DNA from 4 places in the Kitasatospora sp. NPDC023176 genome. Region 3 is predicted to be linked to each of the others. Evidence: riboswitches for the same ligand, from Rfam matches in the RefSeq annotation. Region 3 holds a riboswitch; each other region holds the start of a gene.
The links. A riboswitch is a leader RNA that binds a small molecule or an ion and turns the genes downstream of it on or off. The one in region 3 is predicted to bind cyclic di-AMP.
Positions count from the first base shown of each region.

Region 1 (6,995 bases), on a different contig from region 3:
GGCGCTCGCCGCCCTCGGGGCGACCTGGGTGGCCACCCGCACCGTGCTGGTGCTGCTGATGACCGGCGTGCTGAAGTCGCCCGGCGGCGACGTCACCGCGGACGTCTGGATGATCTACCACGCCTGGTACGGCGTGCTGCAGACCGGCACCTTCCCGTTCGACGACGTCACCTGGCAGTACCCGCCGGGCGCCGCCCTGGTGATCCTGCTGCCGGGCCTGCTGCCCTGGTCGTACCTGACCTCGTTCTGGGTGATCTGCGGGATCGCCGACGCCGCCGCGGCCGCGCTGCTGATCCGCACCGGGCTGCGCAAGGGCCGGACGCTGACCGGCGCCTGGCTGTGGGTGGTCGCCGTGCCGCTGCTCGGCCCGATGATCTACAACCGCTTCGACCTCCTGGTCACCGCCCTCGCCCTGGCCGGTCTGCTCGCGCTGATCCGCCGCCCGGCCATCGGCGGGCTGCTGCTGGGCCTGGGCGGCATCGTCAAGGTCTGGCCGCTGCTCGGCCTGATCGGCACCCCGTCCGGCCGCCGCACCCGCCGCTCCTGGACGCTGGCCGCCGCCACCGCCGTCTCGGTGGGCTTCCTGCTCGCGGCCGGGATGAACGGCGCCTTCGGCTTCCTGGCCTTCCAGGGCGCCCGCGGCATCGAGGTCGAGTCGGTCGGCGCACTGCCGCTGCACCTGTCCCGGCTGGCCGGCGGCTGGGACGGCAAGGTCACCATGAACTACGGCTCCCCCGAGATGCTCGGGCCGTGGGTCAGCGTGATCAGCAAGGTGATGATGGCCGGCACCGTGCTGGGCTTCCTCTGGCTGCTGCTGTGGCGCTTCACCGCCCGCCGCCGCAACGCCGCCACCATGTACGACGCGGCGCTGTGCGCGCTGCTGATCTTCGTGGTGACCAGCCGGGTGATCAGCCCGCAGTACCTGGTCTGGCTGGTCGGCGTCGCCGCGGTCTGCCTGACCGTGCGCGGCACCAGCCAGCGGCCGGTGGCGCTGCTGATCCTGCTGGCCTGCCCGCTCACCCTGCTCGAGTTCCCGACGATGTTCACCCAGGTCCTCAACAGCGAGCCGCTGGCGGTCACCGTGCTGGGCCTGCGCAACCTGCTGCTGCTGACCGCCACCGTGCTCTCCTGCGTCCGGCTCTGGCGCTCCACCCGCGCCCCGGCGCCGCTGCCGCCCACCGTGGTGCTGGCCGAGCCGCCGGCGCTGCCGCCCGCCTCCGCCTACCCGGTGCGCCCGGGCATCGCGTACGAGCAGGACCTCCTGGACGGCATCGACCACCCGGCCGGCCGCTAGGCCCTGTCCGGCCCGGGGGCCTTCAGCCCTGGCTCTTCAGGGCTTCCACCTCGGCCAGCCAGAGCCCGGTGAACTCGGCCAGCCCGACGCCCAGTTCGCCGCGCAGCAGCCGGTCGACGCGGTGCTCGCGGTCCTCGCCCTGTCCGTCGCCCGCGCCGACCGCCCGGTAGAAGTCGACCAGCCGCCCGGTCCCGTACCGGCGGGCGATCAGGTCGCAGGCCAGCCAGGACTGCTCGTAGGCCTGGGCGATGCCGGTGGCGCCCGCGGCGAAGTCCCCGTCGGCGGGCAGCGCGGTGGGCAGCTTCCCGGCCGCGACGTCCCGGGCCAGCTCGGGAGCGATCTGCTGCGGGCGGCGGCCGGACTCGCGGTAGGCGGTCCAGTCGGCGACGCCCTCGGAGAGCCACAGCGGGGTCCAGGCCCGGGTGTCGGCCCGGGTGGCGACATGGGTGGCCTCGTGGGTGACGACCACCTGCCGGCCGAAGCCGCTGAGCCGCCCGAACGCCTCGGGGTTGATCACCACCCGGTCCGCCGGGGTGTGCCAGGGCGCGCCGGGGGCGGCCACGGTGACCGCCGCCATGCCCGTCCAGCCCGCCGGGTCGGCTTCCAGCAGCCGGGCGAACTGCGGCTCGGTGGCGGGCAGTTCGAGCAGCAGCCGGCCGGGCCAGGCACTGCCCCAGACCGCGTTGACGGCCGGCACGGCGCTGTCCCCCACCGCGACCAGCCCGGCCGGGTCGGGCCCGCCGGCGAGGCCGAGCACCAGGCAGTGGGCGCCCGGGGCGGTACGGGCCGGGCCGAGGTCCCACAGCGCCGGGGGCCCGCCGGTGCCCTCCTCCCGATCGACCCGCCAGCCGCCCGGGTCCCGGACCAGCTCGATCCGGCGCGGGTACACCACGGGGTACTCGTCGTACCCGCTGATCCGCACGGCCAGTTCGACGGAGCCGGTCAGCCGGTCCGGTCCGCCGGCCGGCGACAGCACCAGGTTGCGGTACGTCGCCTCGGCCCCCGTCAGCCCCGACCAGACGGGCAGCGAGCGCGCCCGCGCCGCCAGCAGCCCGGCGACCTCGCCCCGCAGGTCGCCGGCCCGCCCGTCGGGCACCGCCACCGGGGCGGCCGGCGGCAGCGACAGCTGGGCCAGTCCGCCGGCGGCCAGCAGCAGCGCACCGCGCCGGGACAGCACGCGGCGGGCCGGGTCTATCGGGTGGGGGCCGTCCGGCCCGGTGGGCGTCGCGCTCAGAGCCGGACCACTCCCGAGACCGGCATCGCGTTGACGCTCTCGTACCGGACCTTGGCACCCGGGTACGGCGCGTGCACCATCACCCCGCCGCCGGCGTACATCCCGACGTGGTGCATGTCCCGGTAGAAGATCACCAGGTCTCCCGGCCGTGCTTCGGAGAGGTTGATCCGCTGCCCGGCGTACGCCTGGGCCTGCGAGGTCCGCGGCAGGGTCACTCCGGCCTGCCGCCAGCTGTAGTACATCAGACCGGAGCAGTCGAAGGCACGGGGTCCGGTGGATCCGTAGACGTAGGGCGAGCCGATCATCCGCACCGCGGCGGCCAGCGCGGCGGCCCCGCGCTCGGAGGCGGCCGGGGCGCTGCCGAGGTCCAGCCGGTCGGTGCCGCGGGTGGCGCGCTGTTCGGCGTCCCGGGCGTCCTGGGCGACCATCCGGGTCCGCTCGGCGACGCCCAGGCTGTTGAGCAGCTTCTGGGCCTTGGTCAGCCGTTGCTGGATCTGCTGCTTGTTCTCGGCCAGCGAGCGGCGGGCCTGGTCCAGTTCGGCGAGCTTGGCCGCGGTCTCGGTGCGGCGCTGGTCGAGCCCGCGCTGACGGGTGACCAGCTCGTGCAGGGTCTCCTGCTGACGTTCGGCGGCCTGGCCGAGGGTCCGGGCGCGGGCGAGGTAGCCCTCGGGGTCGGTGGAGAGCATCAGCTGGGCGGTCTGGGCCATCCCGCCGCTCCGGTACTCGGCCCCGGCCACCGTGGCGAGGTCCCCGCGCAGCTGGTTGAGCTGGTCCTGGGCGGCGGCGACCTCGCCCTGCAGGATCGTGGTCTCGCCGAGGAGCCGCTTCTGCGCCTCCTGGGCGGCGTTGTACTTCTCCGACGCCTGCTCGGCCTCGTCGTACAGCTGCTCGACCTGGGCCTTGACGTCCTTGCGGTCGGGCGCGTCCGGCGCTCCGGGGGCGGCCTGGGCACTGCCGGCGGTCGCCACGCCCAGGGCCGTGGTGGCGGCCGCGGTCAGTACCAGCGCACGGGCGAGCAGTTGGGAACGACGGTGCACGGGCATGTCGGCAGCGGCTCCATTCCTGCGGCGCGGCCCCGCGGCCGCGCCCTGCTGGGCGGCCGTCGAGCGGGAGTCCGGTGGCAGACGTTAGCGAGTCCGGGCAAGCGAGTCCAAACCCCTCCGGACCCGAATATTTGACCCCTATTCGGACATCAGGCCGAGCCGCCGGAAAAGCCGCAGGCCCGGCCCCCCGTGGCGGAGGACCGGGCCCGTGAACCTTCGAGCGGGGATCAGACCCGGACGATGGAGGCCAGCGGCATGTTGGAGACGGCCTCGTAGCGGACCGACGCACCCGGCTTGGGAGCGTGCAGCACCTGGCCGTTGCCGGCGTAGATGCCGACGTGGTGGGCGTCGCCGTAGAAGATCAGCATGTCGCCGGGCTGGGCCTGGGAGATGTCCGAGCCGATCCGGGTGCCGGCGCCCGCCTGCTCCTGGGAGGTGCGCGGCAGCGACACGCCGGCCTGGTTGAACGCCCAGACCATCAGGCCGGAGCAGTCGAAGGAGCCGGGGCCGGTGGCGCCCCAGACGTACGGGCTGCCGACCTTGGTGGCGGCGGCGGCCAGCGCGGCCGCGCCGTGCGAGCTGCCCGGGGCGATCTTGACCGGCGCGGAGGCGGCGCCCGCGCCGATGTCGCTGCGGCTGCTGTCGCGCGAGGCGCGGTCCGAGCTGGCGGGCTGGGCGGCCTTCGCGGCGGCGTCCGCCTTGGCCTTGGCGTCGGCGGCGGCCTTGTCCTCGGCCGCCTTGATCGCCTGGCGCTCCTGCTCGGTCAGCGTGTTGAGCAGGTCCTGGGCCGCCTTCAGCTTGGTCTGGACCTCGTCCTTGGAGGCCTTCAGCTGGGTGGTGGTGGCCTCCAGCTCGGCGAGCTTGCCCTGGGCCTCGGTACGGTCCTGGTCCAGCTTGCGCTGCTGGTCCTGGAGCTGCTTCAGCTGGTTCTTCTGGGTGCTGCCGGCCTGGTTGAGCGCACCGGCCTGGCTGAGGAAGTTGTCCGGACTGGAGGAGAGCATCAGCTGGACGGTCGGGGATATGCCGCCGTTGCGGTACTGCTCGCCCGCGATCTCGGCGAGGCCGCCCTGGAGGTCGGTCACCTGCGCCTGCTGCCGGGCCACCTGGTCCTGCATGCCGGAGACCTGCTTCTCCAGCTCCTGCTGCTTCTCCTGGGCGGCGTTGTACTTCTCGGTCGCCTGCTCGGCCTGGTTGTTGAGCTGGTCGACCTGCTCCTTGACCTGGTCCTTGGTCGGCTGCGGGTCGGCGTGCGCGCCGGACTGCGCGGAGAGCGCGACGGCCGCGGCGGCGAAGCCGGTCAGGATCGAGACACGAGCGCGACTGGCGGGCTTGGGACGACGATGGGACGCCACGAAGGCGGGCTCCTTCTTCCTACGTCCGCCTACCGGGTGAGCTGACGGGTTCGGGCCGGAAGCATGCCCTACGACGCCTCACCGGCCTCACCTACGGCCGACCTGGCGCCGATTCACCCCGGAGGAACGTGGTTCCCCGGCTCCGCTCCGCAGCACCCCCGACTACTGGGCTCCCCTGTCGGGCAGTCGCTTCGACCTGCCCCGCTGTTTCGCGAACTCGGCGGTAACCACCGCCGCCACCCGGGCTGGGTGATCGACAGTGCGGTGGTTCGGAGCATGACCCTAGTAACTGAACCGTGATCCGTTCAAATCCTTGTCAGAAAAAAGACGGAAGATTACCCATGTTCTTTTGTGAAAATGACTGATGGTGATCAGTTCCGCACGCAAAGCTGATCAGGTCTCACGAGTCAGCCACGGAACGGACAAGCCGAAGCGCCACCCTCCGACCGGAGGGTGGCGCGGATCACACGGCCGGAACGGGCCCCGACGGCGTGTCGGCCCGTCAGATCCGGCGGATGGTGTTGATCGGCATCGCGTCGGCCTTCATCACCTTCACCACGTCACCGGTGTGCGGCGCGTGGACCACCATGCCGTTGCCGATGTACATCGCGACGTGGTGCATGTCCCCGCCGTAGATCACCAGGTCGCCCGGCTGAGCCGTGGCCAGCGTCACCGCGGTCCCGATGTGGCCCTGCTCCTGCGAGGTGCGCGGCAGCGAGACGCCGGCCTGGCCGTACGCCCAGACCATCAGGCCCGAGCAGTCGAAGGTGCTCGACCCGGTGGCGCCCCAGACGTACGGCGAACCCTGCTTGCTCATCGCCTTGGCCACGGCCACGGCCGCGTAGCCGCTGGCCGGCGGCAGGTTGCTGAGGTCGACCCGGTCGGCGCCGCGCGAGGCGCGGTCGTCCTGCTGCTGCTGGGCCCGCAGCGCGGCGCGGTCGGCGGCGCTGAGCGAGTTCAGCAGGTCCTGGGCGGCCTTCAGCTTCGTGTTGACGTCCGCCTTGGCCTGGTTCAGGTCCTTGGTGGTGGAGTCCAGCGAGGCCAGTACGGCGGCCGCCTCGGCCTTCTCCTGGTCCAGCCGGCGCTGCTGGTCGAGCAGGCCCTTGAGCGCCTCGGTCTGACTGGTGCTGGCCTGCTGGACGCTCGACGCCTTCTCCAGGTAGCCCGACGGGTCGGAGGAGAGCATCAGCTGGACGGACGGGTCGATGCCGCCGGTGCGGTACTGCTCGCCGGCGACCTGGGCCAGGCCGGTCTGCAGCTGACTCATCTGGTCCTGGCTGCGGGCCACCTGATCCTGCAGCTGGTCGGCCTGCTTGCGGAGCTGGTCGGCGCGCTCCTTGGCGCCGTTGTACTTCTCCGCCGCCTGCTCCTGGTCCTGCTGGAGCTGGTCGATCTGCGCCTTGACGTCGGTCGTGTTCGGCTGCGGCGCGGCGTGCGCGGCCACCTGAGCGGAGAGGGCGACCGCGGTCGCAGCGGCAGCGGTGAGCACGGAGACCCGCGCGCGGCTGGGCTGCCTGGGACGGCGGTGGGAGGCCAAGAGACCGGCTCCTTCTTCCAACGGACTCGCCCGATCGGGTGAGATACCGGAAAATAGGTTTGACGCCAGACCCTAGTGAAGATCTACCCGTTTTGCCACTCCCCCGAAGGCGTGAACTCCGGTTCTCCCGCTGACTTCACCGGATCCGCACACCCCCACGGCGACGGCACTGACCTGCCATCACGCCGCCCGGGCCCCCGATCAGGGCCGGGCCAGCCGGTTCAGCAGCAGCACCGAGGCCACCGGGCGCGCGCCCGCCTTCCGTACGCCCTCCGCGACCTCCCGGTCGGTGGAGACCACCACCACCGGACGGCCCTGCGGCTCGGCCCGGACCAGACGGCGGATCAACTCGTCCGCGGTCTCGCCGGTCCGACTGAACCGTACCCGCACCCCGCGCGGTGGCGCCATGATGACCGGGACGTCCAGGTCCTGCCCGTCGAACACACAGGTGACCTCCGCCTGGGTGCGCTGGGCCAGCATCGCCAGCCCGCCCAGCAGCCGGATCCGCTGCTGCTCCAGCGGCAGCGTCGGGTAC
Region 1 covers NZ_JBVHIP010000015.1:70,120-77,114, reverse strand. The annotation lists gene ACZ3YL_RS21330 (glycosyltransferase 87 family protein) at 1-1,294, shown strand, start outside; gene ACZ3YL_RS21325 (hypothetical protein) at 1,317-2,471, opposite strand; gene ACZ3YL_RS21320 (C40 family peptidase) at 2,525-3,571, opposite strand; gene ACZ3YL_RS21315 (NlpC/P60 family protein) at 3,799-4,923, opposite strand; cyclic di-AMP (ydaO/yuaA leader) riboswitch at 4,934-5,088, opposite strand; gene ACZ3YL_RS21310 (C40 family peptidase) at 5,426-6,460, opposite strand; gene ACZ3YL_RS21305 (NYN domain-containing protein) at 6,662-6,995, opposite strand, start outside.
Region 1: it holds a riboswitch for cyclic di-AMP, as region 3 does, so the genes downstream of both, ACZ3YL_RS21315 (NlpC/P60 family protein) here and ACZ3YL_RS12700 (transglycosylase family protein) in region 3, are expected to answer to the same signal.

Region 2 (6,995 bases), on a different contig from region 3:
CAGCCGGGGCCGGTGCACACCGGGCTGACCGCGGACCCGGAGGTCGAGCTGCGGCGGCTGTTCGACCAGCTGGTGCTCTGACCGTCCCCCGATCGGCGGTACCGTGAGGCGGCTCGCCGACGGTTGCCGTGGTCAAAGCTTGAGTTACTGAAGCACTCGGCCGTACGCTGACCCCATGGGTTCGACCTCGACGACGACCGTACCGACCAACGCCGAGCTGATGGAGGCGTTGGCCGCCGTCGGTGCCGCGTACTTCCAGGACTTCGCGGCGGCCGCGGCCCGGCACGGGCTGTCCTCCTCCCAGGCCAAGGCGCTGGGCTCGGTGCAGGAACCGGTCCCGATGCGGGCACTGGCCGGGCGCCTGGGCTGCGACGCGTCGAACGTGACCGGGATCGTGGACCGGCTGGAGACGCTGGGCCTCGCCAACCGGGAGGCGGCGGCCGGTGACCGCCGGGTGAAGATCGTGGTGATCACGGCCGAGGGCCGGGAGATCCTCAACCGCATCCGCGGCGAGATGGCCCGCACCCACCAGGCCTTCGAGGCGATGACCGACGAGCAGCGGATCGCCCTGCACTCGATCTGCGGGCAGGTCCTGCCGGTGCTGGCCGGCCGTTCCGGCGGCGCGCAGCAGTAGCGGCCGACAGGGGCGCCGCAGTAGCGGCCGGCCGGGGTGCTCGGCGCGTGTCGGCGAGTCCCGGGGGCAGCGGCCGGTGGTGCGGCGGGGCGCGCAGGTGGCGCGGATGAGGGTGACGGACAGGTCCCCATCCGCCGACGTTCGGCGTGACCTCGGCTGTTAGGCTTGCGAAGCGTGAGCGCGAAGCCCCAGATCCCCAATGTCCTGGCCTCCCGGTACGCCTCGGCGACCCTGGCCCAGCTGTGGTCCCCCGAGCACAAGGTGGTCCTCGAGCGCCACCTGTGGCTCGCCGTCCTGAAGGCCCAGCAGGACCTCGGTGTCGAGGTTCCGGCGAACGCCGTCGCCGACTACGAGCGGGTGATCGACCAGGTCGACCTCGGCTCGATCGCCGCCCGTGAGCGGATCACCCGCCACGACGTGAAGGCCCGGATCGAGGAGTTCAGCGACCTCGCCGGCCACGAGCAGATCCACAAGGGAATGACCTCCCGGGACCTGACCGAGAACGTCGAGCAGCTGCAGATCCGCCAGTCCCTGGAGCACGTCCGGGACCGTACGGTCGCCGTGCTGGTGCGCCTGGCCGACCTGGCCGCCCAGAACTCCGAGCTGGTCATGGCCGGCCGTTCGCACAACGTGGCCGCGCAGGCCACCACCCTGGGCAAGCGCTTCGCGTCGATCGCCGACGAGCTGCTGGTCGCCTTCCGCCGCCTGGAGGAGCTGATCGCCCGCTACCCGCTGCGCGGGATCAAGGGCCCGGTCGGCACCGCCCAGGACATGCTGGACCTGCTCGGCGGCGACACCGGGAAGCTGGCCGAGCTGGAGCGCCGGGTCGCCGGCCACCTCGGCTTCGACCACGTGCTCACCAGCGTCGGCCAGGTCTACCCGCGCTCGCTGGACTTCGAGGTGCTCACTGCCCTCGTCCAGCTGGCCGCCGCGCCGTCCAGCCTGGCCAAGACCATCCGTCTGATGGCCGGCCACGAGCTGGTGACGGAGGGCTTCAAGGAGGGCCAGGTCGGCTCCTCCGCGATGCCGCACAAGATGAACACCCGCTCCTGCGAGCGCGTCAACGGCCTGGCCGTGATCCTGCGCGGCTACGCCTCGATGACCGGCGAGCTGGCCGGCGACCAGTGGAACGAGGGTGACGTCTCCTGCTCGGTGGTGCGCCGGGTCGCGCTGCCGGACGCCTTCTTCGCCTTCGACGGCCTGCTGGAGACCTTCCTCACCGTCCTGGACGAGTTCGGCGCCTTCCCCGCCGTGATCGAGGCCGAGCTGGACCGCTACCTGCCGTTCCTGGCCACCACCAAGGTGCTGATGGGCTCGGTGCGCGCGGGCGTCGGCCGGGAGACCGCCCACGAGGTCATCAAGGAGCACGCCGTCGCCTCCGCGCTGGCGATGCGCGCGGGCGCCCGGGAGAACGAGCTGCTGGACCGGCTCGCCGCCGACGAGCGGATCCCGCTGGACCGGGCCGCGCTGGACGCGCTGCTGGGCGACCGGCTGTCCTTCACCGGCGCGGCCGGGGCGCAGGTCGCCGAGGTCGTCCGCCAGGTGGCGGCCGTCGCGGCGGCCTACCCGGAGGCGGCCAAGTACGCGCCCGGCGACATCCTCTGACACGCCGCTGAATTGACGCCGCGTCAGCTCTCGGCCGAGGGCCCCGCCGCCGTTCCGGTGGTGGGGCCCTCGGGCGTCCGGGGGCGGCCCGGGTCGAACGGCGGGGTGGTGGTGGCGCAGGGCCAGTCGCAGTTCGGCTCGGCCACCGGGTGCTCCTCCTCCGGCGCGAGCACGTTGCCCCGGATGGTGGTGAAGGCGATCAGCCCGCCGGTGGCCAGCAGGCCCGCGCAGATCAGCATCGCGGTGTGGAAGGCGGAGTCCACCGAGGACGGCACCCGGTAGGCGTCGCCGCTCAGCCCGGCCAGGGCCGGCAGCGCGGCCACCGCGAGCAGGCCGGCCGCGCGGGCGGCGGCGTTGTTGACGCCGCTGGCGATGCCCGCGTGCCGCACCTCGACGGCGGCCAGCACGGTCGCGGTCAGCGGTGCGACCAGCAGGGTCATCCCCGAGCCCATCACCGCGACGGCGGGCAGCACGTCCACCCAGTAGGAGGAGCCGGGGCCGATGCGCAGCATCAGCAGCACCCCGGCGGCGCACAGCAGCGGGCCGACGGTGAGCGGGAGGCGCGGGCCGATCCGCTTGCCGAGGCGACCGGCGCGCGCGGACAGGGTCAGCATCAGCACCGTGATGGGCACCAGGGCGAAGCCGGAGACCAGCGGGGAGAACCCGGAGACGATCTGAAGCTGCACCACCAGCAGGAAGAACACCCCGCTGAACGCCGCGTAGACGCAGAGGGTGACCAGGTTCACGGCGGTGAACAGCCGGGAGGAGAACAGTCCGAGCGGCAGCATCGGATAGGGCGAGCGCCGCTCGACAGTCACGAAGGCGGCGCCCAGCAGCAGGCCGATCGCGCCGGTGACCCAGACGGCGGGGGACAGGCCCTCCCCGGCGGCGGTGAGCGCGTAGGTGATCGCGCCGAGGGCGAGCGCGGCGAGCAGCGCGCCGGGCACGTCGAAGCGGCCGGTCGCGGACTCGTCCCGGCTCTCCGGGACGTAACGGGAGGTCACCGCGATGACGGCGGCGGCCAGCGGCAGGTTCAGCAGGAAGATCCAGCGCCAGCCGGGGCCGTCCACCAGCCAGCCGCCGAGGAAGGGGCCGACGGCTGCCGACACCCCGCCCAGGCCGGACCACAGGCCCACCGCCGCCGAGCGGTCGTCCGGGTGGAAGACGGCCTGGAGCATGGCGAGCGAGCCCGGGGTGAGCAGCGCCCCGCCGATGCCCTGGACGGCGCGGGCGGCGATCAGCACGTGGATGGTCGGGGCGGCGGCGCAGGCCGCGGACGCGGCGGCGAACCAGACCACGCCGATGAGGAAGACCCGGCGCCGCCCGTAGCGGTCGCCGAGGGCGCCGCCGAGCAGGATCAGGCCCGCCAGGGTGAGCAGATAGGCGTTCAGGGTCCATTGCAGGGAGGCGAGGGAGGCGCCGAGGTCGGCGCCGATCCGGGGGAGGGCGACGTTCACCACGGTGCCGTCGAGCATCGCCATGCTGGAGCCGAGCACCGTTGCCAGGAGAACCCAGCGACCCTGCGCGGTGCCCAGGCGCAGAGTTCCTGCTTGAGAGGTGGCCACCGGCTGATCCTGCGCCCGCCGGGGTGTACGTGACAAGGGTCACCGGGTGGTGTGTCGGCCCGTGGCGGTTCGTGACCGGACGATCGCGCAGGGGTGGCCTGGTCGGCGCAGGGTGCTGGATCAGTGGCACGGGGTGAATGGATTGTGCACGTACGGTGCAGCGGATCATTCGGAGGGTGACCACTGCGCCGGGATTGGTTGCCGATTCAAGAGATCGACATTGCTTCACCTGAACGGATGAGTTTTAGTTCAGCGACCGCCCGGCCAGCCCGGACGGATCCACCGGGTGGAACGCCGAGTCCTGCCGCTGCCCGGTGGCTCGCACCGAACTCTGTACGGCAGGAGCGGGGGACCCACAGGTAAGTCGCCGGACCGGAGTTCGCGCCTCTTCAGGGCGTGGACGACCAGGACCGGCTTGGGGTGAAGCCGCGCATGCGGCCGGGCAACTCCAGCCCGAACCCGACAGCTCACCTCGCAGGCGTCGGAGAGGAAAATTCCATGCCTGCACAGGCTCGTCGTATCGCCCTGCCCCGTGCCGCCCGGATCGGCATCGCCACCGCCGTCACCGGCGCCTCGTTCGTCCTGCCGCTCGTGACCGCGATGGGCGCCCAGGCGGACACCTCCCCGGCTGCTCCGGCCGCCTCGACCGCTTCGGTCGCCTCGGTCGCTTCGCAGGACGCCGCTCCGGCCGCCGGGCACCAGAGCTACCGCGTCATCAGTGGCGACACCCTCTCGAAGATCGCCGACATCAAGGACGTCCAGGGCGGCTGGCACGCGCTGTACGAGCAGAACCGCTCGGTGGTCGGGGCCAACCCGAACCTGATCTTCCCGGGCCAGCAGCTGGCCCTCGTGGGCCACGCGGCTGACGCCGCGAAGCCCGCCGCGCCCGCCGCGCCCGCCGCCCCGGCGAAGCCGGCCGCTGCTCCGGCCACCCAGGACGCCTCCGCCGCCGCGGACACCCAGGTGCAGGTCCAGACCGAGGCCGCCAAGCCGGGCGCCCAGCTGCAGACCCAGGTGCAGACCGCCGCCCCGGCCCAGGCCGTCACCGCCGCCCCGGTCGCCGTCACCACCGGTTTCGTCGCCCCGCTCGCCAACCCGGTGCTGGGCGAGGCCTACGGCGTGGCCGGCTCGATGTGGGCCTCCGGCCACCACACCGGCCAGGACTTCATCGCCTCCACCGGCACCCCGCTGCGCGCCGTCGCCAAGGGTGTCGTGGTGAAGGCCGCCAACGACGGCGCCTACGGCAACGAGGTCGAGATCAAGCTCGCCGACGGCAAGTACGCGCAGTACGCGCACCTGTCCTCGATCGGCGTGAAGGTCGGCCAGAGCGTCACCACCGGCCAGCAGCTGGGCCTCTCCGGTGCGACCGGCAACGTGACCGGCCCGCACCTGCACTTCGAGATCCGCACCGGTCCGGAGTACGGCTCGGACATCGACCCGGTCGCCTACCTGCGGGCGCACGGCGTCGCGCTCTGATCCCTGGTCCCTTCCACGGGACCGTGTGAACCACCGCTGATGCGGGGCGAATCGACCGCCCGGGATGGTCATGTCGGGTGACCGCTCGACCGGGTGATCGCCGCAGCAGTGGACCTGGGCGCGGGACACGCCCACGGCCGGCCCGGCCGCACGGGACAAGCTCTCGTACGGCCGGGCCGGCCACCGCCGTTTCCGGTCCGTGGCGGTGTTCGGGGCCTCGAACGCGCCGTCAACCCGTCGGCTTCGTCGGATCATCAGCCGTACTCCGGGGCGGCCGTCGGCGCGCGATCCTGTCGGTCAGTCAGTGCCCGGCCGGTTCGGCGGGCGGCAGTGTCCGGGTGGACGAGGAGGCCGGATGACCGTCCGGAGCGGGGACGCGGTCGGTTCCGCCGGTGAGCGGGCCGGGCCGGGCGGGGTCGACCGGCTGAAGGCGGACTCGGTCGGCCTGGCGGGCGTGGTGTTCATGGCGGTCGCCACCGCGGCCCCGATCACCGCGATGACCGGGAACCTGCCGATCGTCATCGGGCAGGGCAACGGGGTCGGCGCGCCGGCCGCGTACGTCCTGGCGACCGCGGTGCTCACGGTGTTCTCGGTCGGGTACGTGGCGATGGCCCGGCACATCACGGCGGCCGGGGCGTTCTACGGCTACGTCTCGCACGGGCTCGGCCGGGTGGTCGGGATGGCCTCGGGGATGCTCGCGCTGCTGGCCTACATGATCTTCGAGGCCTCGGTCATCGGCTTCTTCGCGTACTCGCTGCGCGGGCTGGTCCGGTCGCAGCTGGGCGTGGACCTCGGCTGGGGCTGGTACGCGGTGCTCGGGATGACGGCGATCGGGGTGATGGCCTGGTTCGACCTGCATCTGACGGCGAAGGTGCTCGGGGTGGCGCTGGTGCTGGAGCTGGTGGTGCTGGGCGCGGTCTCGCTGGCCGTGCTGGTCTCCGGTGGCGGGCCGGACGGGATCGTCGGCGAGGCCGTGAACCCGTTGAACGGGCTCAGGGGAGCGGGGAGTTCGGGACCGGCGGCGGCCGGGTTGGGACTGTTCTTCGCGTTCTGCTCCTGGGTCGGCTTCGAGTCGACGGCGATGTACGGCGAGGAGTCGCGGGACCCGAAGCGGGTGGTGCCGCGGGCCACCATGGTGTCGGTGATCGGGATCGGGCTGTTCTACGTCTTCGTGTCCTGGATGATCCTGTCCGGCAACGGAGTCGAGCACGCGATCGCGGTGGCGAGCGGGGCGGTGCCGGGCAAGGACGGGAACAGCCTGTTCCTCGATCCGCTCGGCGCACACCTGGGCAGCTGGGCGGTCACGGTGTTCCAATGGCTGGTCGTCACCGGCTCGTTCGCCTGTGCGATGGCCTTCCACCAGTGCGCCGCACGGTACTTGTACGCGATCGGGCGGGAGGGGCTGCTGCACCCGGCGCTCGGCCGGACCCATCCGCGGCACGGTTCGCCGTACGTCGCCTCGGTCGCGCAGTCGGTGATCGCGGCCGGGCTGGTGTTGGCGTTCCTGGCGGCGGGGATGGACCCGTACGTCCATCTGTACACGCTGCTGGCGCTGTTGGGGACGATGGCGATCCTGGTGGTGCAGACGCTGTGCTCCTTCGCGGTGGTGGGGTACTTCCACGTGCAGGGCCGGCACCCGGAGACCGCGCACTGGTGCCGGACGCTGCTCGCGCCGCTGGCCGGCGGGGTGGCGATGGGCGCGGTGGTGGCGCTGC
Region 2 covers NZ_JBVHIP010000025.1:106,486-113,480, reverse strand. The annotation lists gene ACZ3YL_RS28985 (DUF3037 domain-containing protein) at 1-81, shown strand, start outside; gene ACZ3YL_RS28980 (MarR family winged helix-turn-helix transcriptional regulator) at 176-634, shown strand; gene purB (adenylosuccinate lyase) at 800-2,239, shown strand; gene ACZ3YL_RS28970 (MFS transporter) at 2,263-3,720, opposite strand; cyclic di-AMP (ydaO/yuaA leader) riboswitch at 4,117-4,300, shown strand; gene ACZ3YL_RS28965 (M23 family metallopeptidase) at 4,303-5,280, shown strand; gene ACZ3YL_RS28960 (APC family permease) at 5,636-6,995, shown strand, end outside.
Region 2: it holds a riboswitch for cyclic di-AMP, as region 3 does, so the genes downstream of both, ACZ3YL_RS28965 (M23 family metallopeptidase) here and ACZ3YL_RS12700 (transglycosylase family protein) in region 3, are expected to answer to the same signal.

Region 3 (6,995 bases):
CGACGCGGGCGAGGACGAGGGCGAGCTCTACCTCGTCATGCAGCGCGTCCCCGGCGTCAGCCTCGCCGACCTGATCGCGGAGGACGCACCCTTCCCGGTCGAACGCGCGGTGGCCGTCGCCGCCCAGCTCTGCGCGGCGCTGGCCGCCGTCCACGCCATCCCGGTGGTCCACCGCGACCTCAAGCCGAGCAACGTCATGGTCCGCGCGGACGGCCGCACCGTCCTCCTCGACCTCGGCATCGCCACCGCCCTCGACACCGAGACCACCCGCCTCACCCTCACCGGCGTGCCCATCGGCAGCCCCGCCTACATGGCCCCCGAGCAGGCCCTCGCCGCCACCATCGACCCGCGTAGCGACCTCTACTCGCTGGGCTGCCTGCTGCACGAGATGCTCTCCGGCGAGGAACCCTTCCGGGCGCCCACGGCCCTCGGAGTCCTGCGCCGGCACGTGGACGAACCACCCGTCCCGCTACGGGAGTTGCGCCCCGAAGTGCCTCCGGGGCTGGAACGGCTGGTCCTGGACCTCCTCGCCAAGCAGCCCGCCGAGCGCCCCGCCGACGCCCAGGCGGTGTACGCGCGGCTGCTCCCGCTGCTGCCTCCGGCCGAGGGGGCGCCCCAGCCCGGCCTCACGCCGCTGCCCGACCCCGCACGCCCCTTCCGCTATCCGCACCAGCCGCAGCCGCAGCCGCAGCCGCAGCCGCAGACGCAGCCGCCGGCGGTGGCAGCGGCGGTGGTCCGCTCGGAGCCGAGGCCGTTCCTGATGCCTCCCGCCCCCGCGACACCTCCCGCCACCCCCGCTGTTTCCGACCTCGGCGCAGAGTGCGCCCGGCTCTCCGACCTGGTCGACGCCGGACGCCACACCGAGGTGCTCGGCCTGGCCGCCCACCTACTTCCCCGGGCCGAGGCCGACCTCGGCGAGCGAGCGCCCCTGGTCCGCACCATCCGCACCATCTACGCCCGCACCCTCCTCCACCAGGGCCACCCCCGACAGGCCCTCCCCGAGTACCGCCGCCTCGCCGCCACCTCCGACGGCGGCCCGCACGGCCCCGAGGGCCTCGACCACCGCTACCGCGCCGCGCTCTGCCTCGACCGGCTCGGCCACGGCCCCGAAGCCCACGCCGAGTTCCAGGCCCTGCTCGCCGCCCACACCGCCCGCCTCGAAGCCGGCCTCGACACCGACCCCGAGCGCAGCTACGACCTCCGCGAAAGCATCGGCCTCCACCTCGCCGCCACCGGAGACCCCCAGAACGCCTGGCACTGGCTCCTCCCACTCCTCCTCGAACGCGAACGCCGCGACGGCCCCCACCACCCCGCCGTCCGCCGCCTCCGCGATTCCCTCACCACCCTCCATCCCCAGCACCCCACCCCCTGGCCCCCGGCCCGCTGACCCCCTCCGGCCGGGGCACGGGAAGTCGGCGGGTTCGACCTTCCGCGCCGGCCTCCTCGCGCGGGCGTTCACCGGGACCCGGCGGGGCCGGCCGTTCGCCGTCCGTGGGGAGCGGGAACAGGGAGCCGGCGGGTGTCTTGGTGGCCCGGACCGGGGTGGGGCGGGGCGGGTAGGTTCGAGGTGTGACGACGAATGCTGTGCAGACGGACACTCCGGGCGCGAAGTTGATCCTGCTGACCACCACCCACCGGGTGGCCCCCGGATTGCTGGCGTGGCCGGCCTGGGAGGCCCTGCGGTCGGCGGGGCGGGTGCTGGTGGCCGATGAGGGGCATCCGCAGGTGGCGGCGGTGCGGCAGGCCGGGGTGGTGGTCGAGGTGGTGCCGGCCGGTTCGGCGCCGGCGCTGGCGCGGCTGCTGACCGGGCAGCCGGCCGGGGCGGGGGCGACGGTGTGGCTGGGCGGTCCGGACGGGGATCCGGGGTTGACGGACGCGCTGGCCCGCCTCGCGGTGGAGCACGCCGGTGAGGTGCCGGAGATCGAGGTGCTGCCGGGCTCGTACGACCTGCCGGGCGCGCGGCTGCTGGACCTCGCCTCGGTGATGGACCGGCTGCGCTCGCCGGGCGGCTGCCCGTGGGACGCCGAGCAGACCCACGAGAGCCTGGTGAAGTACCTGGTCGAGGAGGCCTACGAGCTGGTCGAGGCGATCGAGGAGGGGGACCGGGACGCGCTGCGCGAGGAGTTGGGCGACGTGCTGCTGCAGGTGTTCTTCCACGCCCGGATCGCCGAGGAGCACCCGACCGGGCCGTTCACCGTCGATGACGTGGCCGGGGACATCGTGGAGAAGCTGGTGTACCGGCACCCGCACGTGTTCGGGGACGTCGAGGCCGACGGTGCCGCCGAGGTGGAGGCGAACTGGGAGCAGCTGAAGGCGGCGGAGAAGGCGGACCGGGAGTCCGTCCTGGACGGCGTGCCGGCCGGGCTGCCGGCGCTGGCGTACGCGGCGAAGCTGGTCTCCCGGGTGCGCCGGGCGGGGTTCACCGAGGTGCCGGACGAGCCGTACCGGCTGCCGGAGGAGCTGACCGCGGAGTCGGCGGGCCGGCTGCTGCTGGCGGTGGCGCAGCGGGCGCACGACGCGGGGGTGGACGTGGACGCGGCGCTGCGCTCGGCCGCGCGCGGCTACCGGGAGGCGGTGCGCGCGGCCGAGGGGCTCAAGCCGGAGTAGGCGTCCAGGCCGGGCGCGGGCTCAGGCCGCCGTGGCGGCGTGCCCGACGCTGTGCCCGGCAGGGAGCCGCTGCGGCGGGACGAGTTCGCCGATGGCCTCGCCGACCAGGGCGACCAGTTCGGCGAGGCGCTCCAGGTCGAGGTGGTCGGGCAGGTCGGCGAGGGAGACGACCCGCTCGCCCTTCGGGCCGGCGACGCAGAAGAGGTCGATCGGCCCGAGGTGCTTCTCGGCGGTGTCGACCAGGGCGGCGACGTCGCTGGGCCGGCGGATGTCCCCGGAGACGCCGACCACGGGGCAGCCGGGCCGGTCGAGTTCGGCGGCGAGGTCCTCGGCGATCGCGACGTGCTGGTCCGCGATCAGCATCCCGGCGGCGCCGGCCGCGGTGAACCGGCGGGCGAGGTCGGCTCCCGAACCGCCGTCGAGTACCGCGATGACGACGACTGCTCCGCTGACCCGCATGGCCTGCTCCTCCCTGTGGGCGACACCGCACCGGCGCCCACGCGTACTGCGGAGGATCGTAGGCACGTCCTGACCCTCCGCAACAGGGATTACCCCTCAGGTGACCAGGCTCACGCCTGCCACCGGGCCAAGAGCTGTCCAAGGGCTGTCCACGGACCGTTCACGGGCCGTCCCCGGAGTGTTGGCACACCCCTCGCGCACCGCTCGCCCAGGGCTCGCGAGCGGCTTGTGAGCGGCTGACGAGCGGCGTGCGAGCGGCTCGCAAGCGGACCACGAGCGGCCCACGGCCGGTTCGCGAACCGGTGACGTCCCGGCGGCGCCCCCGAGGCCGTCCGGCCGCGTCCGGTCCAGCGGTTACGGTCGACGCATGCCAGCTCAGCCCGAGGGCGCCCAGCCCGCCGCCCAGTCCGACCCGCAGTCCGACCCGCAGCTCTTCACCTGGGAGTTCGCCGCCGACCCGTACCCCGCCTACGCCTGGCTGCGCGAGCACGCCCCGGTGCACCGCACCACGCTGCCGAGCGGTGTGGAGGCCTGGCTGGTGACCAGGTACGCGGACGCCCGGCAGGCGCTCGCGGACGGCCGGCTGTCGAAGAACCCGGCGCACCACAGCGAGCAGGCGCACCGCACCGGCCGGGTGGGCATCCCGGGGGAGCGGCAGGCGGACCTGATGACCCACCTGCTGAACATCGACCCGCCGGACCACACCCGGCTGCGCCGCCTGGTGGCGAAGGCGTTCACCCCGCGCCGGGTGGCGGAGTTCGAGCCGCGGGTGCAGCAGCTGACCGACCGGCTGATCGACGGCTTCGCGCAGCGCGGATCGGCGGACCTCATCCACGAGTTCGCCTTCCCGCTCCCCATCTACGCGATCTGCGACATGCTGGGCGTGCCGGCCGAGGACCAGGACGACTTCCGGGACTGGGCGGGCATGATGCTGCGGCACACCAAGCCGGGCCAGGCCGGCGGCCAACGCGGCGGTGTGGGGCGGGCGGTGAAGCGGATGCGGGCGTACCTGCTGGAGCTGATCCACCGCAAGCGGGCGGACCTCGGCGACGACCTGATCTCCGGTCTGATCCGGGCGAGCGACCACGGCGAGCACCTGACCGAGAACGAGGCCGCGGCGATGGCCTTCATCCTGCTGTTCGCCGGGTTCGAGACGACGGTCAACCTGATCGGCAACGGGACGTACGCGCTGCTGCGCAACCCGGGGCAGCGGGCGCTGCTGCAGGAGTCGGTGGCCCGGGGCGAGACCGGGCTGCTGGAGACCGGGATCGAGGAACTCCTGCGCTACGACGGGCCGGTGGAGATGGCGACCTGGCGGTTCGCGACCCGGCCGCTGACCATCGGCGGGGTGGACATCCCGGTCGGTGACCCGGTGCTGGTGGTGCTGGCGGCGGCGGACCGCGACCCGGCCCGGTTCGCGGACGAGAACACCCTCGACCTGGCCCGGAGCGACAACCCCCACCTGGGGTTCGGGCACGGCATCCACTACTGCATCGGCGCCCCGCTGGCGCGGCTCGAAGGGCGGTCCGCGCTGGCCACGCTGCTTTCCCGGCTGCCCGATCTGCGGCTGGCCGAAAGTCCGGAGAATCTGCGGTGGCGTGGTGGCCTGATCATGCGTGGACTGCGCGAACTTCCGGTCGAATTCAGTCCGGAAAGCCGCTCCCCGCACGCCCGCGCTGAGGCTCCGACACGCTGACGCGGTGTCGCCGAGCCGCCCTTGGCGGCGGTATGAACGCCCATCAAACCGGACAAAGCCCCGCTGTTGGTAGGCGATCGAACACGTGCCGTAATTTTTGTGTGATGTCGACGATATGAGCTTGTGATTGGTCTGAGGATCTGTCTAGTCTCCCTGGAGTTCGCAGCTGCGGACCCCGTGCGCGGAACGCCGAGTCCTGCCCGCCGCGCGACGGGAAACCGACCAGACCCTGGGCAGGGGCGGGGGACCCAGGTTTGTTGCCGTCTCCCCACGGCTTGGGGTGAAGCCGCCCAAGCGGAATCGATTCCGCCGACGGCGGCCGGGCCACCTCCCGGTCCGAACCCGACAGCTCACCTCGCAGGCGTGCGGAGAGGGACCTTCATGCTGTTCGCTGGAACTGGCCGTCATCGTCGCCGCACCCAGGCCGAGAAGGCCATCGCCGTCGCCGGTGTGGCCGGCGTCGGACTCGCACTGCCGCTCCTCACCGCCACCGGCGCCTCCGCCGCCCCGGCCTCCGCCTGGGACTCCGTCGCCCAGTGCGAGAGCGGCGGCAACTGGAGCATCAACACCGGCAACGGCTTCTACGGCGGCCTGCAGTTCACCTCCAGCACCTGGAAGGCGTACGGCGGCACCGCGTTCGCGGCGCAGGCCAACCAGGCCAGCCGGGCGCAGCAGATCACGGTCGCCGAGAAGGTGCTCTCCTCGCAGGGCCCGGGTGCCTGGCCGGTCTGCTCCGTCAAGGCCGGCCTGAGCAAGGGCGGCGCCCCGGCGGCCGTGGACTCCTCCTCGGACGCCAAGCCGCAGTCCGCGCCGAAGCAGCAGCAGCCGCAGGCCCAGCAGCAGACCGCGAAGCAGCAGGCCGCCAAGCCCGCCGCGAAGCCCGTCCAGCAGTACGCCCCGAAGCACGCCGCGCCGAAGCAGGCCGAGAAGCCCGCCGAGCAGCCGGTCCAGCAGTACACGCCGAAGCACGCCGCCCCGCGCGCCGCCCAGGCCCCGACCGCTCCGACCGGCCACGACTACACCGTCCGCTCCGGCGACACGCTGTCGACCATCGCCGCTGCCCAGGGTGTGTCCGGCGGCTGGCAGGCGCTGTACGACGGCAACCGCGGCACGGTCGGCGGCGACCCGGACCTGATCATGCCCGGCCAGGTGCTGCAGCTCGGCTGAGCCGCCGCGCACCGATCGGAAGCCCGACCGGAGGAGGGGGTCGCGCCCGGCGGCCCCCTTCGTCCGCATTCGTCCGCGACGGTGGGACGAACCGGGTCGGGCAGGTGAACTACCGGTGGGTATCGGGGCCACACGCTGAGACGGGGCCGAGGCCGACGTGGTCTCGGGAGTCCGGGCGGTTAGGCTCTGGTCGTAACGACTCCGCAATCGTCCGGCCGACAGCACCACCGCCCGCCGGACCTGCTTCCGCAAGGAGATGCCTTCGTGCCGTCCATCGATGTCGTCGTAGCCCGCGAAATCCTCGACTCCCGCGGCAACCCCACGGTCGAGGTCGAGGTCGGCCTCGACGACGGCAGCACGGGTCGTGCCGCTGTTCCGTCGGGTGCCTCGACCGGCGCCTTCGAGGCGCTGGAGCTGCGCGACGGTGACAAGAACCGCTACTTCGGCAAGGGCGTGGAGAAGGCCGTCCTGGCCGTCATCGAGCAGATCGGCCCGGAGCTGGTCGGCTACGACGCCACCGAGCAGCGCCTGATCGACCAGGCCATGCTCGACCTGGACGCGACCCCGGACAAGTCCTCGCTCGGCGCCAACGCCATCCTGGGCGTCTCGCTGGCCGTCGCCCACGCCGCCTCCGAGGCCAGCGACCTGCCGCTGTTCCGCTACCTGGGCGGCCCGAACGCGCACGTCCTGCCGGTCCCGATGATGAACATCCTCAACGGTGGATCCCACGCGGACTCCAACGTCGACATCCAGGAGTTCATGATCGCCCCGATCGGCGCGGAGTCCTTCTCCGAGGCCGTCCGCTGGGGCGTCGAGGTCTACCACACCCTCAAGGGCGTGCTGAAGGAGCGCGGCCTGTCCACCGGCCTCGGCGACGAGGGCGGCTTCGCGCCGAACCTGGACAGCAACCGCGAGGCCCTGGACCTCATCACCGAGGCCATCCAGAAGGCCGGCTACGTGCCCGGCCGTGACATCGCGCTGGCCCTGGACGTCGCCGCCTCCGAGTTCTACAACGACGGCGCCTACCAGTTCGAGGGCAAGGCCCTGTCGGCCGCCGAGCTCATCG
Region 3 covers NZ_JBVHIP010000007.1:7,455-14,449, reverse strand. The annotation lists gene ACZ3YL_RS12720 (protein kinase domain-containing protein) at 1-1,387, shown strand, start outside; gene ACZ3YL_RS12715 (nucleoside triphosphate pyrophosphohydrolase) at 1,570-2,607, shown strand; gene ACZ3YL_RS12710 (SDR family NAD(P)-dependent oxidoreductase) at 2,629-3,066, opposite strand; gene ACZ3YL_RS12705 (cytochrome P450 family protein) at 3,434-4,762, shown strand; cyclic di-AMP (ydaO/yuaA leader) riboswitch at 4,973-5,142, shown strand; gene ACZ3YL_RS12700 (transglycosylase family protein) at 5,144-5,929, shown strand; gene eno (phosphopyruvate hydratase) at 6,194-6,995, shown strand, end outside.

Region 4 (6,995 bases), on a different contig from region 3:
ACGAGGCGCGCGCGATCCTGGGCCCCAACTCGCTGCCCGCGCACACCGAGTACACCCTCACCGACCCGCAGGAGCTGATGGACCAGCTCGCCGAGGCGCGCGAGCGCGGGTACGTGGTGGACGACCAGGAGCAGGAGATCGGCGTCCGCTGCATCGCCCTCACGGTACCGGGCGCGCCGACGCCCACCGCGCTCTCGGTATCCGGCCCGGAGGCCCGGATCCGGGCGCTGGAGGATCAGACGGGGGCGTCCTCGCTGGTACCGGTGATGCAGGAGATCGCGACCCGGCTGGGGCAGGTCCTGGCGCCCTGACGCCTGATTCTGACGCTACGTCAATTCACCTGCCGCACCTGGGGATCAACGCAAGAACCGGCAGCCGTTCCGACCACGCGCGGTGGTCGAGGCGGCTGCCGGTCCCTGAGAGCGGCTGGTCTTGGGTGGTGCGGGTTCGGCTACCCGGGGCGGGCTACGTGACGGCTCAGCGGTAGACGCGCACGTAGTCGGCGGCGAAGGTGATCGGGGTGTTCCCCTGCGGCGCAGGGTGGTACTTGCCCGCGCCCACCGAGAGGTTGAGGATCAGGTACGCCGAGAAGCCGGCGCCCACGCCCTTGTTGTCCGAGTACACCTTGACGCCGTTGACGTACCAGTCCACCGAGTTGGCGCCGTAGTAGGTGCCGATGGTGACCCACTGGTCCTTGGCGACGGCCTTGGCGTCGGTGTAGTACTCGGGGTTGCTCGGGTTGACGTGGTTGGTCAGCTCCAGCAGGTTCGGGTTGTCGGGGTGGTACTCGAAGGAGTCGATCTCCCCGTTGCCGTTCTTCCAGGTCCACAGGGCGGGCCAGGCGCCGCCCACGGAGGGCATCTTGACCCGGGTCTCGGCGTAGTCGCCGGTCTTGACCTGGAAGCCCTCGGCGGAACCCTCGGTGGTCAGGAAACCGGTGTTCCAGGACTGCTGGCCGTTCTCCAGGGTGGGGCCGCCCGGGGTGGCGGTGAAGGTGGCGACGCCGTTCGCGACGGTGACGTTGTTCTTGTTCAGCCAGTCGAGCTTGTTGTCGTCCGGGTTGTGGTTCCCGTACTTGTACGAGGTGCTCTTGTCGCCGACCCAGCGCTGGCCCCAGTCGATCGGGCCGTTGAACTCGTCGGACCAGGTCAGCGACTTGCCGGCGATCGGGGAGGACGGCGCCGGGGTGCTCGGGCTCGCGGTGGCGCTCGGGCTCGCGGTTGGGCTGGTCGGGCTCGTCGGGCTCGCGGTCGGTGTGGTGGTCGGGCTCGCGGTCGGGCTCGTGGTCGGCGGCGGCGTGGTGGTCGGGCTGGTCGTCGGCGTGGGCGTCGGCGCGGTGGTCGGGCTCGTGGTCGGCGACGGCTTGGCGCTGGGGGTGGCGGTCGGGGCCGGGGTCGGCGTCGACGTGCCGGTGCGGGAGACCACCAGCTGCTGCGAGGGCAGGTTGTGCCAGGCGCCCCCGAGGTCCTGCCAGAAGCCGAACTGGGTGTACGTCCCGGCCGGCAGGGTGCGCGCACCGCTGGTGAAGTCGACCCCGCTCGGGCATATCCGCGCGTTGGTCGCGTTGCCCGGGAAGTCCAGGTTGGTGCCGCGCGCGTCACGGACGCCGACGCCGACGGTCTTGGCGACGAAGCAGGCCGAGGAGTGCAGGCTCAGCGAAGCGGTGGTGGCCTGGCCGGCGACCATGGCGGCCGGAGCGAGCCGGTCCTGGGTGACGGTCGGGGCGGTGGCGGCCTGGGCACCGGCGACGGACGGCAGCCCGAACAGGCCTGCGCCGCTGATCGCCAGCGCCCCGGTGGCGGCGAGGGCGGCGTTGCGGCCGCGGTGGGACGGACGGGCGTGGCGGGGCGCGCGGCGGCGCCGGGCAGGCTGGTGCATGGGGGTCCTCTGCGACGCCTGCGAGGTGAGCTGTCGGATTCGGACTGCAGTTGCCCGGCCGCCTGTGGAGCGGCTTCACCCCTAGCCACGGCCCGCACACTGGTGCGTACGGGCCGGGCGCTGACCTTGGTTCCCCCGCTCCCGTCCGCTGTGGCGCTCGACAGCTCGCCGACGGGTGGACGGGACTCGGCGTCCCGGCGGCGGGGTCCGCGACGGCGGACGACGGTTGCAGGCTAGGCAGGCCGTCCGTGAACGGACAACCTGATCGGGCCGGTTGTCGCACAGCTCACAGTGGTGTCGATCAACGACGCTGCGTGGTGGCCGAGTTGATCAACCACGTCGTCGCGGCCCGGGGCTCAGCCGAGCCAGCCGGCCACCTGGCTCTCGGCCTCCGGCGACCAGGCCGGCTCCAGGTGGTTCAGCCCGGGTAGCAGTCGCTGCCGCCGGTCGGCAGCACCCCGAGCCAGGGCTGCTAGGACCGGCGTGCGGCCGCCGCCCATGTGCCGGTCACACACGGTGAGCGGCGCGGTGGTGGCGGACCGTACCGTGGCGCGGGGCCGCCCGAGTCCGCCCGGTCGGATAAATTGGAGCCCTGGCGTTTTCCACGGTGCACAAGTGCACCGAGCCCGACCCGTACGACCCGTACGACCCGCACGGTCCGTCCCGCGCTCCCGAGAAGAGGTCCCGCCCCACCATGACCGCGTCCCTGCCCGCCTTCGCCGGCCGTACCTACGTCTTCCGGGCCGACAACGGCGCGGCCTTCCGCAACAGCTACTCGGCCGACGGCACTCGGCTGCGCTGGGAGGGCCTCGGCGAGTCGGCCGGCCAGTGGGAGGACGTGCGGCTGCACGTCGCCGAGGTCGCGCCGGAGATCTACTTCATCAGCTGGACGGAGCAGAGCGGGATCACCGTCAGCCATGTGATGGACCTCAATGCGCTGACCGTACGGGCCTTCTGGACCTTCGAGGGCGAGGGCGGCCGGGTCGGCCAGCTGCACACCGGGACGCTGGAGCGGGTGGCCTGACCGGCGCCGGGCCGTAGAACGCGTCGAACCCCCGGGGCCTGGGCTCCGGGGGTTCGACGCGTTCCCGTCGCCGTCAGACGGTCTGGCTCGCCTGGCCCGAGGGGTTCGGCCGGCCGGGCTGGTTCGGCTGGCTGGGCTGGTTCGGCACCTTGAGGTGCTGGGACAGCCACTCCAGCGAGGACGGCAGCAGGGCGCTCCAGGTCTCGAAGTTGTGGCCGCCGTTCTCGAGCATGCTGTACGAGACCTTCATGGGGCTCCGCACCGCGTCGATGAACGCCTCGGTGTCCGGCTTGTAGTTGCCGTCGCCCTTCTTGGTACCGGCCAGCAGGACCGAGATGTCCGGCGGCGGCATGTTCTTCAGCCGCCACATCAGGTTGGCCTCGTTGCGGCGCTGCTTGCTGCCGCCGAAGAGGTCGCCGGTGGTCGGGTCGTCGGCGGCGTCGTAGTAGCCGGACAGGGCGACGGCGGTCGGGAAGACGTCCGGGTGGCGCATGGCCATCTTGACGGCGCAGTAGCCGCCGGTCGAGTTGCCCATGAAGGCCCAGGCGTGCGGATCGGGCGAGACCCGGTAGCTGGCCTGGATCGCCGAGGTGACGTCCTTGGTGAAGTACGTGTCGGACTGGGCGCCGCCCGGGATGTCCTCGCACTCGGTGTCCTGCGGCATGGCGGGCGAGGGCTGCAGCATGACCATGACGGTCGGCTGCATCCGGCCCTCCTGCAGCAGCTTGAGCGCGGCGCCCGGGTAGTTGAAGCGGGTGATCAGGTTCTCGGCGATTCCTGGGAACCCGGTGCTGACGATCACCGCCGGGAACTGCTTCTGCGCGTACTCGGGCTGGAAGTACTGCGGCGGCAGGTAGACGAAACCCTCGGTCGACAGCCGGCTCACCTTGCCGTCGATCCGGACCTTGCGGATCTCGCCGGACTGGCCGGGTTCACGGCCCCTCGCGCCGCCGCCCTTGACCGACGCCTGGCCTATGGTCTCCACCAGCAGGCGGCCGGAGGCGTCCGCCTTGTTGTGTATCACCACCGGGCCGGTGCTGCCGGTGCCCAGCAGGTCGTCCCAACTGCTGTAGAACGCGAAGTAGTTGTTCGCCACCAGGCCGAGCGCCGCGAGCACCGTGAGCTGGGTGGCGAGCAGCGCGCCGATCCGGCCGAACACCGCCTGCCAGCTCTTCCTGGCGAGTCTGGGCCACAGCCAGACCGTGCCGACCATCATCACGACCGCGACCAGCACGGCCAGCGCCAGCACCTTGTGGCTCGTCAGACCCATGTTCCAGTTGCTCCCACACCTCGGACTCCACGCCCCCTCCGCTCAGGGACATCCGAGGAGTTCACCCCGGTTCCCCCACCGGGGCGTGAGGTCCAACCCTAGCGGGAGCTGGGAGGAAGCTGATCGGGGGCTGGGGAAGGCTGAGGACGGGTTTCAGTCGACAGATTTCGAAATCTGTTAGCTGAACTCTGTTATCTGTCGTCTGTCATCTGAAATCTGTCAGCCGTCAGCCGTCAGCCGCCGCCCGTCGTCTGTCGCCTGCCGGCCGCCGACCGCCTGCTACGCCCCGGCCGCCCACTCCCAGAGCCGCAGCCCCGCCGTGAGCTCGCGCATGCAGCGGGCGCCGAGGTCCTGCGGGGAGCCCGGGCCGGTGACCGCCACGTCGGAGGCGGCCCACTGCTCCAGGGCCACCCGGATCGCCGCCGTGGCCGCCGCGGCGGCCAGCCGGATCTCCAGCGGGTCGGCGCCGACCGGGCAGCGCTCGGCCAGGACGGACCGCAGTCGCTCCTCCGATCCCGCGTGCACCCGCTGCCAGGTGCCGTCCAGCCGGGGGTCGCGCAGCAGGCTTCGGGTCCAGTGCATCGCCTCGACGGCCGCATCGTCGGCCGGGGTCAGCGACTCCACCGCGGAGCGCTCCAAGGCCTCGCGCAGCGGGCGGTCCGCCGGACTCTCGGCCAGCAGCTCGACCCAGCGCTGCCCGCCGGCCGCCAGCAGCGGAGCGACGGCGTCCTCCTTGACGGAGAAGTAGCGATAGAAGGTGCGCAGCGAGATGCCCGCGGCGGCGGCGATCTCCTCGGCGGTGGTCGCCTCGGCGCCCTGCTCGGCGAAGAGCGCGGCGGCGGTGCGGGCGATCTCCAGCCGGGTGGCGTCACGGCGGCGCTGGGTCAGGGTCGGGCGTCCGGTCACAAGGGTCAGCGTACGCACCCGGGCTCCATAATGACGCACCACGCCTATATGGCACATCGAGACTTATTGGCACGACGTGCCATAAAGGCGTACCGTGTCTCCTGAGGTCGAGAGACCACGAACGAAGGAGTACCACCATGGAGCGCTTCAGCGGACGGAACGTCCTGATCACCGGCGGCGGCTCTGGCATCGGCCAGGCGACCGTGCACCGGATCCTCGCCGAGGGCGGGAACGTCGTCGCCGTCGACGTCAACGAGGACGGCCTGAAGAAGACCCTGGACCGCGCGACCGCCGACGGCACCGCCGACCGCCTGACCATCCAGGTGCTGGACATCTCGGACGAGTCCGCCGTGGTGACGGGCGTGGCCGAGGCGATCACGGGCCTGGGCGGCCTGGACGTCCTGGTCAACGCGGCCGGCATCCTCCGCTCCTCGCACACCCACGAGACCACCCTGGAGTTCTGGAACAAGCTCCTCGCGGTGAACCTCACCGGCACCTTCCTGATGACCCGCGAGGCGCTCCCCGCCCTGCTGGCGACCGGCCGGGGCGTGGTGGTCAACTTCAGCTCCACCTCCGCGAGCTTCGCCCACCCCTACATGGCCGCGTACGCCGCGACCAAGGGCGGCATCCAGTCCTTCACCCACGCCATCGCCTCGGAGTACTCGAAGCAGGGCCTGCGCGCGGTGTGCGTCGCGCCGGGCAGCATCGACAGTGGCATGACCAACAACCCCGGCCTGCCCGCCGACGCCGACTTCAGCCTGCTCGCCAAGCTCTCCCCCGCCATCGGCCGGGGCTTCGCGGGCCCGGACACGGTCGCCGGCGTGATCGCCATGCTGGCCTCCGACGACGGCGCCTTCGTCACCGGCACCGAGCTGCGCATCGACGGCGGCACCCACATGTGAGCCGCCGGTCCGGTTGACGGCGGGGCCCGTGCCATCCCCCATCCGGCACGGGCCCCGTCAGCGTTCTCCGGGCTCCGCCCGTGCACCGGTCAGTCCAGCGGCTTCGCCAGCAGCAGTTCGCGGGTGGTCCCGTCGGCGAGGAGATCGCCGGGTTCGGCGAGCGGGACGAAGCCATGGCGGCGGTATCGGGCGAGCGCGGCCTCGTTGCCGGGCAGCACCGCCAGGCGCAGGGTGCTGCCGCCGTCCGCGCGGGCCCAGTGCTCGACCTCCTCGATCAGCCGGTCCGCGACGCCCCGCCCGCGCGCCCAGGGCGCCACCCACAGCGAGCGCAGCTCCCGCACGCCGTTCGCCGTACCGGGCAGCCCGCCGGCCAGCCCGGCCGGGGCGTCGTCGAGCAGGGCCACCAGAGCCGACGGGAGCGAGCCACGAGTGCATCGCCGGGACCGCCTCGCCGGGGCGTGGTCCGGGCAGGGGCTTCGCGGATTCAAACCCCGGCGGGCGGACGCGGCCACGGGAGGGACGGTTTGGGCGAATCGTTTCAGCAGGCAGCTTCGGTGGACGGTTTCCGCGGGTGGTCTCGGCGGGCGGTCTCAGCGGGCCGTTTCAAGGGCCTGCTTCAGGGGCCCGGCTTCACGGGGTGCGCCAGTCCGCGGCCAGGGCGGTTGCCGGGTTGGCGACCAGCAGCCGGTCAGGCAGCTCCGGCCCGAAGGTGCGGGCCAGCCGCGGGGCGAGGTCGGTGAGCAGCCGGGCGGGGCCGCCGACCGCGCGGGCCGTCCTCGTGGTGGTGTCGGCGCCCAGCAGCAGCCGGTCGGCGTGGCCCGCGTCGACCAGGTCGGCGATCACGTCGAAGGCCTGGAGGTCGGCGGGGTGGCCGATCCGGGAGGGGCTGTCCAGGGCGAGGAACACACCCTCGGCGGCCAGGCTGCGGTGCACCGCCCGGTCGGTGAAGCGGGTGAGGTGGCCGAGGACGATCCGGTCGGGGCTGACTCCGTGCCGTCCGTGGAGCCGGCGCAGG
Region 4 covers NZ_JBVHIP010000001.1:302,362-309,356, forward strand. The annotation lists gene ACZ3YL_RS01670 (IclR family transcriptional regulator) at 1-311, shown strand, start outside; gene ACZ3YL_RS01675 (glycoside hydrolase family 16 protein) at 478-1,878, opposite strand; cyclic di-AMP (ydaO/yuaA leader) riboswitch at 1,879-2,044, opposite strand; gene ACZ3YL_RS01680 (MoaF-related domain-containing protein) at 2,486-2,902, shown strand; gene ACZ3YL_RS01685 (alpha/beta hydrolase) at 2,976-4,172, opposite strand; gene ACZ3YL_RS01690 (TetR family transcriptional regulator) at 4,452-5,078, opposite strand; gene ACZ3YL_RS01695 (SDR family NAD(P)-dependent oxidoreductase) at 5,216-5,980, shown strand; gene ACZ3YL_RS01700 (GNAT family N-acetyltransferase) at 6,070-6,492, opposite strand; gene ACZ3YL_RS01705 (phosphotriesterase family protein) at 6,611-6,995, opposite strand, start outside.
Region 4: it holds a riboswitch for cyclic di-AMP, as region 3 does, so the genes downstream of both, ACZ3YL_RS01675 (glycoside hydrolase family 16 protein) here and ACZ3YL_RS12700 (transglycosylase family protein) in region 3, are expected to answer to the same signal.